Regions from separate parts of the Burkholderia ubonensis genome, predicted to be linked through region 1. Evidence: predicted binding sites of a transcription regulator. Region 1 holds the regulator's gene; the other holds the start of a gene.

Region 1 (7,503 bases):
AAGGGCGTGAACCTCGTCGCCGCGCGCATCCGCGAGCTCGCGGCCGAGCACAACGTGCCGCTGCTCGAAGCGCCGCCGCTCGCGCGGGCGCTGTATCACAACGTCGAACTCGAACGCGAGATTCCCGGCTCGCTGTACTCGGCCGTCGCCGAGGTGCTCGCGTGGGTGTACCAGCTCAAGCGCTTCCGTTCGGAAGGCGGCGCGTTCCCGGCGGCGCCGGTCGATCTCGACGTGCCGGCCGAACTCGACAAGGGCGCGTCGGTGTCCGCCGCCGACGAGCGCGAGGAAGCCGAAGACGTGCTCGGCGCGCAAGGGGGTAACGCATGATTAGCCCCCACGCTCACATTCGTTCGCTGCCCCCCGAGGGGGCGGCTGCCGTCCACGGCCGGCTTTGCAAAGCCGGCCGGCTGCGCGGGCGCGGAGCCATGCTCCGCGAATTCCCCGCTACGCCCCTTGGGGCGGCCCGGCGGGAGGCAGCATGAGCACGCCGGCCGGCCTGTTCGCGAAGCGCCCGAACCTGCTCGCGGGCACCAACCTGCGCGCGCTCGCGGGCCCGATCCTCATCTGCATGATCCTGGGGATGATGATCCTGCCGCTGCCGCCGCTGCTGCTGGATCTGCTGTTCACGTTCAACATCGCGCTGTCCGTGATGGTGCTGCTCGTCAGCATGTACACGATGAAGCCGCTCGACTTCGCGGCGTTCCCGAGCGTGCTGCTGTTCTCGACGCTGCTGCGCCTGTCGCTGAACGTCGCGTCGACCCGCGTCGTGCTGCTCGAGGGCCACACGGGCCCGGACGCGGCCGGCCAGGTGATCGAGGCGTTCGGCCACTTCCTCGTCGGCGGCAACTTCGCGGTCGGCATCGTCGTGTTCGTGATCCTGATGATCATCAACTTCATGGTGATCACGAAGGGCGCGGGGCGGATCGCCGAAGTGTCCGCGCGCTTCACGCTCGACGCGATGCCCGGCAAGCAGATGGCGATCGACGCCGACCTGAACGCGGGCCTCATCAACGAGGAGCAGGCGAGAAAGCGCCGCACCGCGGTCGCGCAGGAAGCCGAGTTCTACGGATCGATGGACGGCGCGTCGAAGTTCGTGCGCGGCGATGCGATCGCGGGCCTGATCATCATGGCGATCAACGTGATCGGCGGGCTGATCGTCGGGATGATCCAGCACGACATGACGTTCGCGGCGGCCGGCACGAACTACACGCTGCTGACGATCGGCGACGGCCTCGTCGCGCAGATCCCGTCGCTCGTGATCTCGACCGCGGCCGGCGTGATCGTGTCGCGCGTCGCGACCGACGAGGACATCGGCACGCAGATCACCGGCCAGCTGTTCGCGAACCCGCGCGTGCTGGCGATCACCGGCGCGATCATCCTGATCATGGGGCTGATCCCCGGCATGCCGCACTTCGCGTTCCTGCTGCTCGGCGGCGGCGCGATCTGGTTCGCCCGCACGCAGACGAAGCGCGCGGCGGCCCGCAAGGCGGCCGGCGACGTCACCGAGATCGCGCCGCCCGCCGCGCTGCCCGCCGACAGCCACGAGGCGACCTGGGACGACGTGCAGCTGATCGACCCGCTCGGCCTCGAAGTCGGCTACCGGCTGATCCCGCTCGTCGACAAGAACAGCGACGGCGAGCTGCTCAAGCGGATCAAGAGCATCCGCAAGAAATTCGCGCAGGAAATCGGCTTCCTGCCGCCCGTGATCCACATCCGCGACAACCTCGAACTGCGGCCGAACGGCTACCGGATCGCGCTGAAGGGCGTCGAGATCGGCATCGGCGAAGTGTTTCCGGGCCAGTGGCTCGCGATCAACCCGGGCCAGGTGACGGCCGCGCTGCCCGGCGTGCCGACCACCGACCCGGCGTTCGGGCTGCCGGCCGTGTGGGTCGACGTCGCGATGCGCGAGCAGGCGCAGGTGTACGGCTACACGGTGGTCGACGCGAGCACGGTCGTCGCGACCCACCTGAACCATCTGGTCGTCCAGCACGCGGCCGAGCTGCTCGGCCGCCAGGAAGTGCAGGCGCTGATCGAGCGCACCGGCAAGGACGCGCCGTCGCTCGTCGAGGACCTCGTGCCGAAGACGATCTCGCTGACGACGCTGCAGAAGGTGCTGCAGAACCTGCTCGAGGAAGGCGTGCCGATCCGCGACATGCGCACGATCCTCGAAGCCGTGTCCGAGCACGCCGGCCGCATCACCGACGCGTACGACATCACGGCCGCGGTGCGGCTCGCGCTCGGCCGCGCGATCACGCAGCAGTGGTACCCGGGCTCGGGCGAGATGCAGGTGATGGGCCTCGACGCGAATCTCGAGCGCGTGCTGTCGCAGGCGCTCGCCACGGGCGCGAACCCGGGTCTCGAGCCCGGCCTCGCGCATTTTCACTCCTGACCGGCACGCAGCAAGCGATGCTGCGTCAACAGAATCTCGGGCTGCCGCCCGTGCTGCTCGTGCAGCACGCGCTGCGCGCGATGCTCGCGCGCTTCCTGCGCCGCAGCCTGCCGCAATTGAAAGTGCTGTCGTATGCCGAAGTGCCGGATACACGCACGATCAAGGTCGTTAACGTCATCGGGGGTTCCGCTTGAACATTCGCAAATTCACCGGGCCGACGAGCCGCGACGCGCTGCGGCTCGTGCGCGAGGCGCTCGGCGCCGACGCCGTCGTGCTGTCGAACCGCACGCTCGATGACGGCAGTGTCGAAATCGTCGCGCTCGCCGACGCCGAACTGTCGGCGATCACGCCGCCGGGCGCGGCCGACGTCGTCGCGCTGCCCGGCGCGGCGTTCCGGGCCGGCGCGCCGGCGCCCGCGGGCACGGCGCCGCGGGCGGCCGTCAATCCGTATGCGATGGGCGACGGCGGCTTGCCGGACGTGTTCTCGTCGGTGTTCGGCGCGAGCGCCGAGACGACCGACGCGCCGGCGGCGCCGGTGGCGGGCTCTGCCGCCGCCGCTGCGCCGGCCGCGGGATCGTTCGCCGCACGAGTGCCTGCCGCGGGATCGCCTGCCGCGGGATCGCCCGCCCCCCCTTCCGAACCCGCGCCGTGGCTCGTCGAGCACGCGAAGCGCCTGACGCAGCAGCGCGAAGCGCTGATCGCGCGCGCGCAGGCGACGCCGGCGCAGGAAGTTGCGCCGCGCGCCGCGCACGAAGCGACGCCGCCCGAGTGGGCGCGCGACATCGTGCGCAACGTCGCGCGCCGCGTGCCGGCGGACGACGCCGCGCCGCGCCGCGGCGCCGACGCGCCCGCCCCGAAGGCGGCGGACCGCGCGCGCGTGACTGAAGACACGGCCGCCGCGGTGGCCGACGCGGTGAAGGCGCGCATCGAGCGGATCGTCAACGACACGGTGATGAACGAGCTCGGCTCGCTGCGCGGGATGATGGAGGAGCAGTTCGACAGCCTGATGTGGCACGAGCGCCAGCGCCGCAGCCCGGTGCACGGCGCGTTGACGAAGCATCTGTTCGCGGCCGGCTTCTCCGCGCAGCTCGTGCGGATGATGGTCGACAACCTGCCGCAGGGCGAAGGCGAGCAGACGTTCGAGCAGGCGGCCGAATGGGCGCAGTCGGTGCTCGAGTCGAACCTGCCGGTGCTCGACAGCGAGGAAGCGCTGATGGAGCGCGGCGGCGTGTTCGCGCTGATGGGGCCGACGGGCGTCGGCAAGACGACCACCACCGCGAAGCTCGCCGCGCGCTGCGTGATGCGCTTCGGCGCGAGCAAGGTCGCGCTGCTCACGACCGACAGCTACCGGATCGGCGGCCACGAGCAGCTGCGGATCTTCGGCAAGATCCTCGGCGTGCCCGTGCACGCGGTGAAGGATGCCGGCGACCTGCAGCTCGCGCTGTCCGAGCTGCGCAACAAGCACATCGTGCTGATCGACACGATCGGCATGAGCCAGCGCGACCGTGCGGTGTCCGACCAGATCGCGATGCTGCACGGCGCGAACACGCCGGTGCAGCGCCTCCTGCTGCTCAACGCGACGAGCCACGGCGACACGCTCAACGAGGTCGTGCAGGCCTACCGCAGCGCGGCCGGCCATCCGGACGCGGCATCCCCGGAGCTCGCCGGCTGCATTCTCACGAAGCTCGACGAGGCGACCCACCTCGGCGGCGTGCTCGACACGGTGATCCGCTACAAGCTGCCCGTCCACTACGTGTCGACCGGCCAGAAGGTGCCGGAGAACCTGTACGTCGCGACGAAGAAATTCCTGATGAAGAGTGCCTTCTGTGTGCCGCGCGACGGCTCGCCCTTCGTGCCGCAGGACGAGGACATGCCGACGCTGCTTTCCGCGTTGACCGCACGTTCGACCGCCGAGCTGCACGAGGTGCGCTTTGGATAAAAGGATGATCGACCAGGCCGAAGGATTGCGGCGCCTGCTGGCCGGGCGCGCTTCGAGGATCGTCGCGGTGGCGGGCGGGCCGGCGGGCGTCGGCTGCACGTCGACCGTCGTGAACCTGGCCGCGGCGCTGGCCGCGCTGGGCAAGGACGTGCTCGTCGTCGACGAGCGCGCGAACGTGCATTCGGCCGCCGCGACGCTCGCCGGCTCCTGGCTGCGGGACGGCGAGCGCGCGCGCGTGTCCGCCGGGTTCGGCGTGTGCGCCGCGTCGCGGCTCGCGCGCGCGGGCTACAGCGACGCGCAGCTCAGCGATTTCGTCGACGGCCCGGCCGACATCGTGCTCGTCGACGCGCAGCTCGACGCCGACGGCGGGTTCTCGGCGCTCGCGCGCGAAGCGCACGACGTGCTGATCGTCACGCGCGTCGCCGCGCAGGCGATCACCGAGGCGTACGCGTGCATGAAGCGGCTGCATTTCGCGCATGCGATCGCGCAGTTCCGCGTGCTGACCAACCACGTCGGCAGCCACGCCGACGCGAAGACCGCGTTCGACAACCTCGCGGGCGTCGCGAGCCGCTACCTGACCGTGTCGATCACCGACGCGGGCTGCGTGAGCGCCGATCCGCTCGTCGAGCATGCGCGCGAGCTCGTGCGCACGGCGGTCGACGCGTTTCCGTCGTCGCCGGCCGCGCGCGATTACCGGCAGATTGCCGCCGACCTGCTGTACTGGCCGCTGCGTCCGCGGCCGGGCGCCGGCGCGGCGCGGGCGCGGGCGGCAGCACGTCGTTCGAGGCGGGCGCGGCGCACGCCGCGTGAGGGCCACCGGAAGGAGAGAGCCATGATGTACAACGCTCAAGGAAAGATTTCGCAGGCCGACGTGCTCGCGCAATACGCGCCGCTCGTGCGCCGCCTGGGCCTGCAGCTCGTCGCGAAGATGCCGGCGAGCGTCGATCTCGACGACCTGATCCAGGCCGGGATGATCGGCCTGATGGACGCGGCCGGGCGCTACAAGGAAGACCAGGGCGCGCAGTTCGAGACCTACGCGACGCAGCGGATCCGCGGCGCGATGCTCGACGAGCTGCGCAGCAACGACTGGCTGCCGCGCAGCCTGCGCAAGACGTCGCGCGAGGTCGAGCATGCGGTGCACCAGGTCGAGCAGCACCTCGGCCGCGCGGCGAGCGAGGCCGAGATCGCGCAGCACCTGAACATGCCGCTCGACGAATACCAGGGGATGCTGCAGGACCTGCACGGCAGCCAGCTCATCTACTACGAGGATTTCGACCGCGCGGCCGACGACGAGCCGTTCCTCGACCGCTATCGCGTCGATCACGCCGATCCGCTGTCGTCGCTGCTCGACGAGCACCTGCGCGAGGCGCTGATCGAGGCGATCGAGCGGCTGCCGGAGCGCGAGAAGCTGCTGATGTCGCTGTACTACGAACGCGGGCTGAACCTGCGCGAGATCGGCGCAGTGCTCGAAGTGAGCGAATCGCGCGTGTGCCAGCTGCACAGCCAGGCGGTCGCGCGGCTGCGCGCGCGGCTGCGCGAGCAGGCGTGGGTCGGCGCGGAGAACTGAGCGGCAGCGGCGGGCGTCGCGCGCGCCGACGCCGCGCGTGCGGCCGCCCGCCCAACCCCACATTTCTCGCCACGATTTGCTACAATCCCACCCGTTTTCCGAGGAGCGTTGCGACGGACCGTCCAGCGTCCGCCAGGCTCGGAAAGCTTCACCAAGCGGCCGGGCCGCGGCGCAATGCGCCGGCTCCCGCTTCCTGAACGGCGCTCACGTCACCATTTTCTAGAACTTTTTTAGAAAGGAGGGCGTGATGAACGCCGTCATCGATTCCAAAGCTTCCAACGATTACGTCGTCGCCGACATGGCGCTTGCCGGGTGGGGCCGCAAGGAACTGAACATCGCCGAGACCGAAATGCCGGGCCTCGTGCAGATCCGCGACGAATACAAGGCGCAGCAGCCGCTGAAGGGCGCGCGCATCGCGGGCTCGCTGCACATGACGATCCAGACCGGCGTGCTGATCGAGACGCTGAAGGCGCTCGGCGCCGAAGTCCGCTGGGCATCGTGCAACATCTTCTCGACGCAGGACCACGCCGCCGCCGCGATCGTCGAGTCCGGCACGCCGGTGTTCGCGTTCAAGGGCGAGTCGCTCGACGAATACTGGGAATTCTCGCACCGCATCTTCGAATGGCCGAACGGCGAGTTCGCGAACATGATCCTCGACGACGGCGGCGACGCGACGCTGCTGCTGATCCTCGGCTCGAAGGCCGAGAAGGACCGTTCGGTGATCGCCAAGCCGGCCAACGAGGAAGAAGTCGCGCTGTACAAGTCGATCGCGAAGCACCTCGACGTCGACGCGAACTGGTACTCGAAGCGCCTCGCGCACATCAAGGGCGTCACCGAGGAAACGACGACCGGCGTGCACCGCCTGTACCAGATGGAAAAGGACGGCCGCCTGCCGTTCCCGGCGTTCAACGTGAACGACTCGGTCACGAAGTCGAAGTTCGACAACCTGTACGGCTGCCGCGAGTCGCTCGTCGACGGCATCAAGCGCGCGACCGACGTGATGATCGCGGGCAAGGTCGCGGTCGTCGCGGGCTACGGCGACGTGGGCAAGGGCTGCGCGCAGTCGCTGCGCGGCCTGGGCGCGACCGTGTGGGTCACCGAGATCGATCCGATCTGCGCGCTGCAGGCGGCGATGGAAGGCTACCGCGTCGTGACGATGGAATACGCGGCGGACAAGGCCGACATCTTCGTGACGGCGACCGGCAACTACCACGTGATCAACCACGATCACATGAAGGCGATGCGCCACAACGCGATCGTCTGCAACATCGGCCACTTCGACTCGGAAATCGACGTCGCGTCGACCCGCCAGTACCAGTGGGAAAACATCAAGCCGCAGGTCGACCACATCATCTTCCCGGACGGCAAGCGCATCATCCTGCTGGCCGAAGGCCGCCTCGTGAACCTCGGCTGCGCGACCGGCCACCCGTCGTTCGTGATGTCGAACTCGTTCGCGAACCAGACCCTCGCGCAGATCGAGCTGTTCACGCGCGGCGGCGAGTACGAGAACAAGGTGTACGTGCTGCCGAAGCACCTCGACGAGAAGGTCGCGCGCCTGCACCTCGCGCGCATCGGCGCGAACCTGTCGGTGCTGTCGGACGAGCAGGC
Region 2 (7,503 bases), 790 kb from region 1:
CCCAGTAGCCGAGGGTGGCGGCGAGCATCGGCACGCGCGTGTCCTTCAGGCCGCGCAGCGCGCCGGAGCCGACCGTCTGCATGCCGTCGACGATCTGGAACACCGCGGCGATGCCGAGCAGCGACGCGGCGAGCGACACCGTGGCGGCGTTGGCGGGGTCGTCGAGGCGCAGGTAGAGGCTGACGATCGTGTGCGGCGCGACGATCATCACGAGGCCCGACAGCGACATGAACGCGACCCCGAGCCCGAGCGCGACGAAGCCCGCGTGCCGCGCGGCCACGGCGTTGCCCGCGCCGGCCCAGTAGCCGACCCGGACGTTGGCCGCCTGGCCGATCGCGAGCGGCACCATGAACGATACCGACGCGACGTTCAGCGCGATCTGGTGCGCGGCGAGCGACGTCGCGCCGAGCACGCCGACCGTGAGGCCGGTGGCGAGGAACAGCGTCGATTCGACCCCGTACGTGATCGCGACCGGCCAGCCGATGCCGATCAGCTCGCCCATCGTCGGCAGCTTCGGACGCGACACGGTCACGAAGTGCTTGAACCGCTGGCGGCCGTGCAGCAGCCACACGAGCGCGAGCGCGGTGAGCCAGATCGTGATCGTCGTCGCGACCGCGGAGCCGAGAAAGCCGAGCCGCGGCAGCCCGAACGCGCCGTGGATCAGCCCGTAGTTCAGCACCGCGTTGACGCCGACGCCGCCGATCGATACCCACAGCAGCCGTCGCGCGGCGCCGATCGCGGGCAGGAACGAGCGCATCAGGCCGACGCCGATCAGGCTGCCGAGCGCGGCGAAGCGCAGGATGCCCGTGTACTCGCCGACGTTGCGCGCGAGCGCCGGCGGCTCGTGGAACATCAGCAGGATCGGCTCGGAAAGCGACAGCGCGACGATCGCGGGGATCGCGAGCAGCACGGACAGCGCGAAGCCCGTCCAGTAGATGTGCGGCACGCGATGATCGGCTTGCGCGCCGCGCGCGTGCGCGACGCTGACGCTGATCGACGACAGGACGCCCTGCAGCACCGTGACGATGACGAAGAAGAAGTTCGCGCCGAGGCCGCCCGCCGCGAGCGAGTCGGGGCCGAGCGAGCCGAGCAGCACGGTGTCGGTGACGCTCATCGCCATCTGCGACAGTTGCGCAATGGCGAGCGGGGCGGCGAGGCGCGCGGTATCGGCGGCGTGACTGGACAGGGAGGGCGGCGCGGCGGCCGTCCGCGAGAGACCGGAATGCGACATGGGATGGGCGCTCGCGCGGCGACAGGCCGGCGCTGTCCGTATTTATTTTGAGAGACGCCTAGCTTACGGCTTTCTGCGAATGGTGTCGAACGCGCGCGCCGATGGCCATGTCGGGCTCAGGGGCACCGCTACGCGCCGTGCACCGCGATGCGCGTGTCGCCGAGCAGCACGACCTGGCCTGCGCGGATCTTGCAGGTCTTGCGGAGTTCGACTGCGCCGTCGACCTTCACCGCGCCGGACGCGACGATTCCCTTCGCGGAGCCGCCGCTGTCGGCGAGGCCGGTGATCTTCAGGAGGTTGTGCAACTCGACGAATTCGCCGGTCAGCGTGAAATCCAGATTGGGCATGACGAGGAAAGCGCGCGCGGCGCGGGATGAATCGCCCCGCATCATACGGCAGCAACGCGGGCCGCGCGAGTGCGCCGGCCTGTTGTTAGCGTCTGTGAGCGATTCGTCAGCAAATGAAACGGTGGGTAACAGTCTGCGAGATTCGAGAACCGGTGCCGCCGGGCGCGGGTCTTTCATCGTGCCTGCTGCGTGTTGCGGCAGGTCACGCGACGGAGCGTATCGATGCGTTCCGCGCCCGCAACTTCTTGAGGAGGATTGTCATGTCCACGATTCGTACGATGCTGATCGGTGCCGCGCTGACGGCGTTCGCGACCTCGGCTGCGTTTGCGCAGACGGGAACGGCCGCGCAGGGCACCGCCGGTGCCGGCGTGCAGACCCAGGCGCCGGGCGCAGGCGAGGGCGCCGGTGCGAACGTGTCGGGCAACGCGGTCGGCGGTGCGACCGATACGGCGGCTTCGTCGGTCCATTCGACCAAGAAGCACATGAAGCACACGACGAAGTCGGCCAAGCATCGTGCCGGCACGACCAAGTCGAAGGTCGGCGACGAAGCCGTGGAAGGCGGCGCTTCGGCTGCCGGCGGGACGCAGTAAGCGGTGTCGGGCCGCCGCTCGCCGCTCGCCCCGGACGGCGCGGCGTGACGATGTGGCGGCGTGGCGGCGACACTCGCGCGGCCCGGTTCGCTTGATGCGAGCCGGGCCGCGCTTCATTCGGGCAGAGCGGCGCTCAGGGCCGCCGCTGTTCCGGCCCCGGTGCCGGGCGCGCGGCGACCGGCGCGAAGACGCTGCGCAGCCACGCGGCGAGCCGTGCGAACACGTCGTACGGTTCCTCGACGAAGATTTCCGGCTTCAGGAGCCGCAGGTATTCCATGATCTGCTGCGCTTCCGCCTTCTGGAACGAGCCGTGCGCGAGCGCCAGCCGCAGCAGCCCGCGCAGTTCGCCGAGCTTGTCGCGCGCCGTGCTGCCGACGCTCATCTCGCACGCGAGCTTGGCTTCGTAGATCCGCTGCCGCAGCGATTCCGCGAGCCGCCACGCGGGCGTCTGCATCTGCTCCTCGAGCGCCTGGATGTCCAGCACCGCGCTCTTGATCTGCGCGGCGAGCGGATCGATCAGGGTCGCATCGCCCTGCGCTTCGGCGACGATCGCCTTCGCCCAGTCGCGGCACGCCTTTGCCAGCTCGTCGGGCGTCCATTCCGAGCGCGACGCGAAGCCGAAGCCGAATTCGCCGGCCTGCCGCATCAGGATCGCGACCACGTCCGGGAATTCCTTGTCGAGCGTGCGCTTGGCCCACGCATACTGGCCGCCCTCCAGCATGCGCTGCACGGCGTGCTCGGTGAGCGGCACCATGTTGTCGAGCAGTTTTGCGCGCAGGAAATCCTCGAACGACGGCGTCGCGAATTGCGGGTCGAGTTTCAGCGACACGCGCACGAATGCGTCGTAGTCCTTGCGCAAGGACGCGAGCGTGTCGTCCTTGAGGGAAAGGGTGATCTGGCCCATGAATCGTCTCGGTGGCGGCCCGCGCCGGCCGGATGCCGGGGTCTCGCGCGCCGGCGCCGGCGCGTCGTCGACGGTCCGGCGCGCGCCGGGACCGACGGCGGGTCTTCAACCGTTTATCGGCCGGGCGGCGCGAAACTTGAGCGGGATGTGCGCTCGCGTGTTCCGGCGCCGGTTCAGCCGGGCAGCCAGCCGTGTGGCAGCACCACGCCCTGCCAGAAGAAGAACACCGCGAGCCCGGCCGCGATCGTCACGAGCGGCCGGCGCGTCGCCGCCGACACGAGCACCGCGGCGAGCGCGCCGACGAGCTGCGGATTGCGCCACGTCAGCTCGGCCGCGCCGCCGTGCGGCGACACGGTCATCGGCACGATGATCGCGGTCAGCACGGTGACGGGCACGAAGCCGAGCGCCGTGCGCGCGAGCGGCGGGAACGTCAGCCGCTCGCCGAACAGGAACAGCGTCGCGCGGATCGCATAGGTGATGGCGGCCATGCCGAGGATCAGCAGCGCGTAGCTCACGATGCGGCCTCCGGGTGCGAGCCGGCGCGTGCGCGGTCCTGCAGCAGCGTCAGCGCGACGCCGACGACGACGCCCGCCGCGACCGCGCCCAGCAGGCCGAGCTTGTACGGCCAGCCCTGCCAGTAATACGCGAGCACGCCGGCCGTCGCGGCGGCCGAGAAATAGCGCAGCGTGCCCAGTTGTGGCACGACGATCGCGATGAAGGTCGCCGCCATCGCGAAGTCGAGACCGAGCGACTGGAGCCCCGGGAATGCCGAGCCGAACCCCAGGCCGGCGAGCGTCCAGATCTGCCAGTTCACGTACATCGCGAGTCCCGAGCCGAAGAAGTAGTGCGGGCCGATCGCGCCCGGCGGGAAATGCCGGTAGTGCGCGTACGCGACCGCGAACACCTCGTCGGTCATCAGCGCGCCGAGCGTCGCGCGCCAGCGCAGCGGCAGGTGGGCGACGTACGGCGCGAGCGTCGCGCTGTACAGCAGGTGGCGCAGGTTGACGATCAGCGTCGTCGCGAGCACGACGACGAAGCTCGCGCCGCCCGCGACGAGCCCGAGCGCGATGAACTGCGCGGAGCCGGCGAACACGGTCAGCGACATCAGCGCGCCGTGCCAGCCGGCGAGCGGGCCGCCGGCGACGAGCGTGCCGAAGATCACGCCGAACGGCGCTGCGCCGACCATCATCGGGATCGTGTCGCGGGCGCCGTCGAGCGATTCGGTCAACGCACGGCGCGGCGGTGCGGAGGAAGTGGGTGTCGGGTTCAAAGTGCGCGTCTCCATGACGACGGAGGATAGCGGGGCGAGGCGCGTCGCGGCTTGTACGTTCTTGCGGCGGCGCGGGGCGCTGGCGCGGGCGCCGGTGGGCGGCGCAAGACGCGTGCCGAGTAGGATGGGGGTTTGGTTGTGCTTGGTTCGGTTGCGGTGGAGGCGCAGTCGGCGGTAGTGGTGGACGCCGAAGCGAACCTGAACTGGAACTGGAACTGGAACTGGAACTGGAACTGGAACTGGAACTGGAAGCGGAACCCGAAGCGAAACCGGAATCCGAGGCGAAACCGGCGCCGTAGGCGAACGAGGCGTATGCCTCAGCGCGTCTGCCAGCGCCCCGGCGGCACGCCGAACATCCGCCTGAAGTGGCGGGTGAAATGGCTCTGGTCGACGAAGCCGCTGGCCGCGGCAACCTCGGCGACGGCCACGCCCGCGCGCAGCGGCGCGAGCGCGCGCTGCAACCGCAGCTGGTTGCGCCACGCGTGCGGCGGCATGCCGGTCGTGCGCGTGAACAGGCGCGCCGCGTGGAACGGCGACAATCCCGCCGCCTGCGCGATCTCGTCGAGCGTGACCGTGCCCGTCAGGTCGGCGGCAAGCCGCTCGCGCATCGCTTCGACGCGCGGTTCGTCCGCGGCGAGCGCGTGCGGTTGCAGCCGCGCGTCGGCATGACGCGCGATCAGCGTCGAGAACGCGTCGAGCATCGCCGTCTCGGCGGCGAGCGGGTCGTAGACCGGGAGCGCGCCGGCGTGCGCGGAATGCAGGGCATCCGCCGAATCCACGCGTTCACCCGCCACGCACTCGCTCCCGGCCTCCATCATCCGGTGCGCCCGCGCGACCCGGGCCGCGAGATCCGGATCGCGGATCACGTCGTGCGGAAACCACGGCGCATCCTGCGGGCGTCCGGCGATCGCGCTCGCGAGCGACCGGATGAACTCGACCGGCACGTAGCAGACCCGGTAGCGCCAGCCGTCGTCGGCCGCGCGCGAGCCGGTGTGCACTTCGCCGGGATTGATCACGGGGACGGTGCCCGTTTCGGCGATATGGCCGGCGCCGCGACAGACATAGCGTTCGGCGCCCGCTTCGATCACGGGGACCGTGTATGCGTCGTGCCAGTGCGGCGCGAACGTGTGGTCGCGATAGGTGGCCGTGACGAGATCCGCGTCCGGCAGGAGCGGGGTGCGCCAGTAGCGGGCGGAATCGGGAAGGCGGGCAGCGGGCATGGTGGGGCGCGAAGCGGTCGATCCGACAGTGTATCGTTCGTGCGCGCGGCCCGCGTGCGCCTACTTGACGGGGATCGGCGTGGCGGCCGGCACCGGCACCGCGGTCACGCTGTTCTTCGGGCTGCCGCTGACGACCCGGTCGCTGTAGGTCAGGTAGACGAGCGTGTTGCGCTTCTTGTCGACCACGCGCACGACGTGCAGCGTCTTGAAGATGAACGACATGCGCTCGCTGAACACGTCGGTCTGCTGCTTGAGCGGGCCGGTGAAGCTGATCGGGCCGACCTGCCGGCACGCGATCGACGCCTCGCTCGGATCCTCGGCGAGGCCGAGCGAGCCCTTGATCCCGCCGGTGCGCGCGCGCGACACATAGCAGGTCACGCCGGCGACGAGCGGATCGTCGTAGGCCTCGACGACCACGCGGTCGGAACCCGTCAGGCGGAAATTGGTGTTGACGCTGCCGACTTCCTCCGCGTGCGCGAGCGGCACGGCGGCAACGGCGGATAGCAGCAGGGCGGAACGAGCGGCGTAAAGGAGGCGATGCTTCATCGACGTGGCCGGATGCAAATGGGAGACAGAGACTCTAGCATGCGCCGCCGCGGCGAACGGGCGCCGGAAAAACAAAAGGCCCGTCGCTTGACGGGCCTTTCGCTGTTTGGCTCCCCGACCTGGGCTCGAACCAGGGACCTACGGATTAACAGTCCGGCGCTCTACCGACTGAGCTATCGGGGAATAAATCGGTATCTTCTGCGTTTGGCGGCCATCAAAAAACCCGTCCACTTTCAACGGGCTCTTTCATTTTTGGCTCCCCGACCTGGGCTCGAACCAGGGACCTACGGATTAACAGTCCGGCGCTCTACCGACTGAGCTATCGGGGAACAAACAGCAGAGAAACGAGATTTTATGGAGTGGCTTCTGACCTGTCAATACCTTTGGGCGGCGACATGCAAAATTTTTTGCGGCGCCGCTGCTGGATCAGCGCTCGAGCAGGTGCAGCTTTTCCTGCACGTCCTTCCACTCGTCCGCGTCGGCCGGCGCCGGCTTCGTCTTCGTGATCGACGGCCAGTTCTTCGCCAGCTCGGCGTTCAGCGCGGTGAACTGCTGCTGATCGCCCGGAACGTCTTCTTCGGCATAGATCGCATTGGTCGGGCACTCGGCGACGCACACGGCGCAGTCGATGCACTCGTCCGGATCGATGGCGAGAAAGTTGGGACCTTCACGGAAGCAATCCACCGGGCATACATCCACGCAATCCGTGTATTTGCACTTGATGCAGCCTTCGGTCACAACGTGAGTCATTAAAGCGCTCCTGCTTGGCGGTCGGTATATATGGGGTGGCGTATGCGCCAAAAGCGGCATTGTAACTGATGCGCAAAACCCGCATGACGTGGTCGGCTTTCCGGCTTATACCGTTTCGTGATTAGTTTATGGGGCGATGGCGGACCTGCGCGGCGACGGCGCCGCCGCACGCGCGCGCCGGACGGCTTCACGATGGTCCGGCCCGCATTCGGGTAACATGGCCGGCAGGCCGGGCGGCGCGCGGTGCGCCGGGGCCGGTTCCGAAATTGGCGGTGCCGTCACCATGATCATCACTTCGCTGCTCGACACGGATCTCTACAAGTTCACGATGATGCAGGTCGTCCTGCATCACTTCCCGGCCGCAAGCGTCGAATACCGCTTCAAGTGCCGCACGCCCGGCGTCGATCTCGTGCCGTACATCGACGAGATCCGCGACGAGGTGCGCGGCCTGTGCGCGCTGCGCTTCACCGACGTCGAGCTCGACTACCTGCGCCGGATGCGCTTCATCAAGAGCGACTTCGTCGATTTCCTCGCGCTCTTTCACCTGAACGAGAAATACATCTCGATCACGCCGTCGCCGAAGGGCAACGGCGAGATCGACGTCGAGATCAAGGGGCCGTGGCTGCACACGATCCTGTTCGAGAT

Evidence for each region. Region 1 encodes FliA, which starts transcription of late flagellar genes. Its sites were predicted from a motif close to CTAAAGTTTNNNNNNNNNNNGCCGNTA; they were not measured.
Region 2: the regulator FliA is predicted to act here: its motif matches at 3,187-3,213, upstream of WJ35_RS06670 (DUF4088 family protein).

The regions. Positions count from the first base shown of each region.
Region 1 is NZ_CP013420.1:2,267,089-2,274,591, reverse strand. It holds gene flhB (flagellar biosynthesis protein FlhB) at 1-327, shown strand, start outside; partial or broken gene flhA (flagellar biosynthesis protein FlhA) at 479-2,583, shown strand; gene flhF (flagellar biosynthesis protein FlhF) at 2,580-4,328, shown strand; partial or broken gene WJ35_RS10450 (MinD/ParA family ATP-binding protein) at 4,321-5,138, shown strand; gene WJ35_RS10445 (RNA polymerase sigma factor FliA) at 5,161-5,895, shown strand; S-adenosyl-L-homocysteine riboswitch at 5,990-6,108, shown strand; gene ahcY (adenosylhomocysteinase) at 6,143-7,503, shown strand, end outside.
Region 2 is NZ_CP013420.1:1,478,369-1,485,871, reverse strand. It holds gene norM (multidrug efflux MATE transporter NorM) at 1-1,231, opposite strand, end outside; gene WJ35_RS06680 (RNA-binding S4 domain-containing protein) at 1,360-1,578, opposite strand; gene WJ35_RS06675 (hypothetical protein) at 1,839-2,168, shown strand; gene WJ35_RS06670 (DUF4088 family protein) at 2,302-3,072, opposite strand; gene WJ35_RS06665 (AzlD domain-containing protein) at 3,246-3,587, opposite strand; gene WJ35_RS06660 (AzlC family ABC transporter permease) at 3,584-4,357, opposite strand; gene WJ35_RS06655 (AraC family transcriptional regulator) at 4,660-5,562, opposite strand; gene WJ35_RS06650 (CreA family protein) at 5,623-6,108, opposite strand; tRNA gene WJ35_RS06645 (tRNA-Asn) at 6,216-6,291, opposite strand; tRNA gene WJ35_RS06640 (tRNA-Asn) at 6,362-6,437, opposite strand; gene fdxA (ferredoxin FdxA) at 6,535-6,858, opposite strand; gene pncB (nicotinate phosphoribosyltransferase) at 7,142-7,503, shown strand, end outside.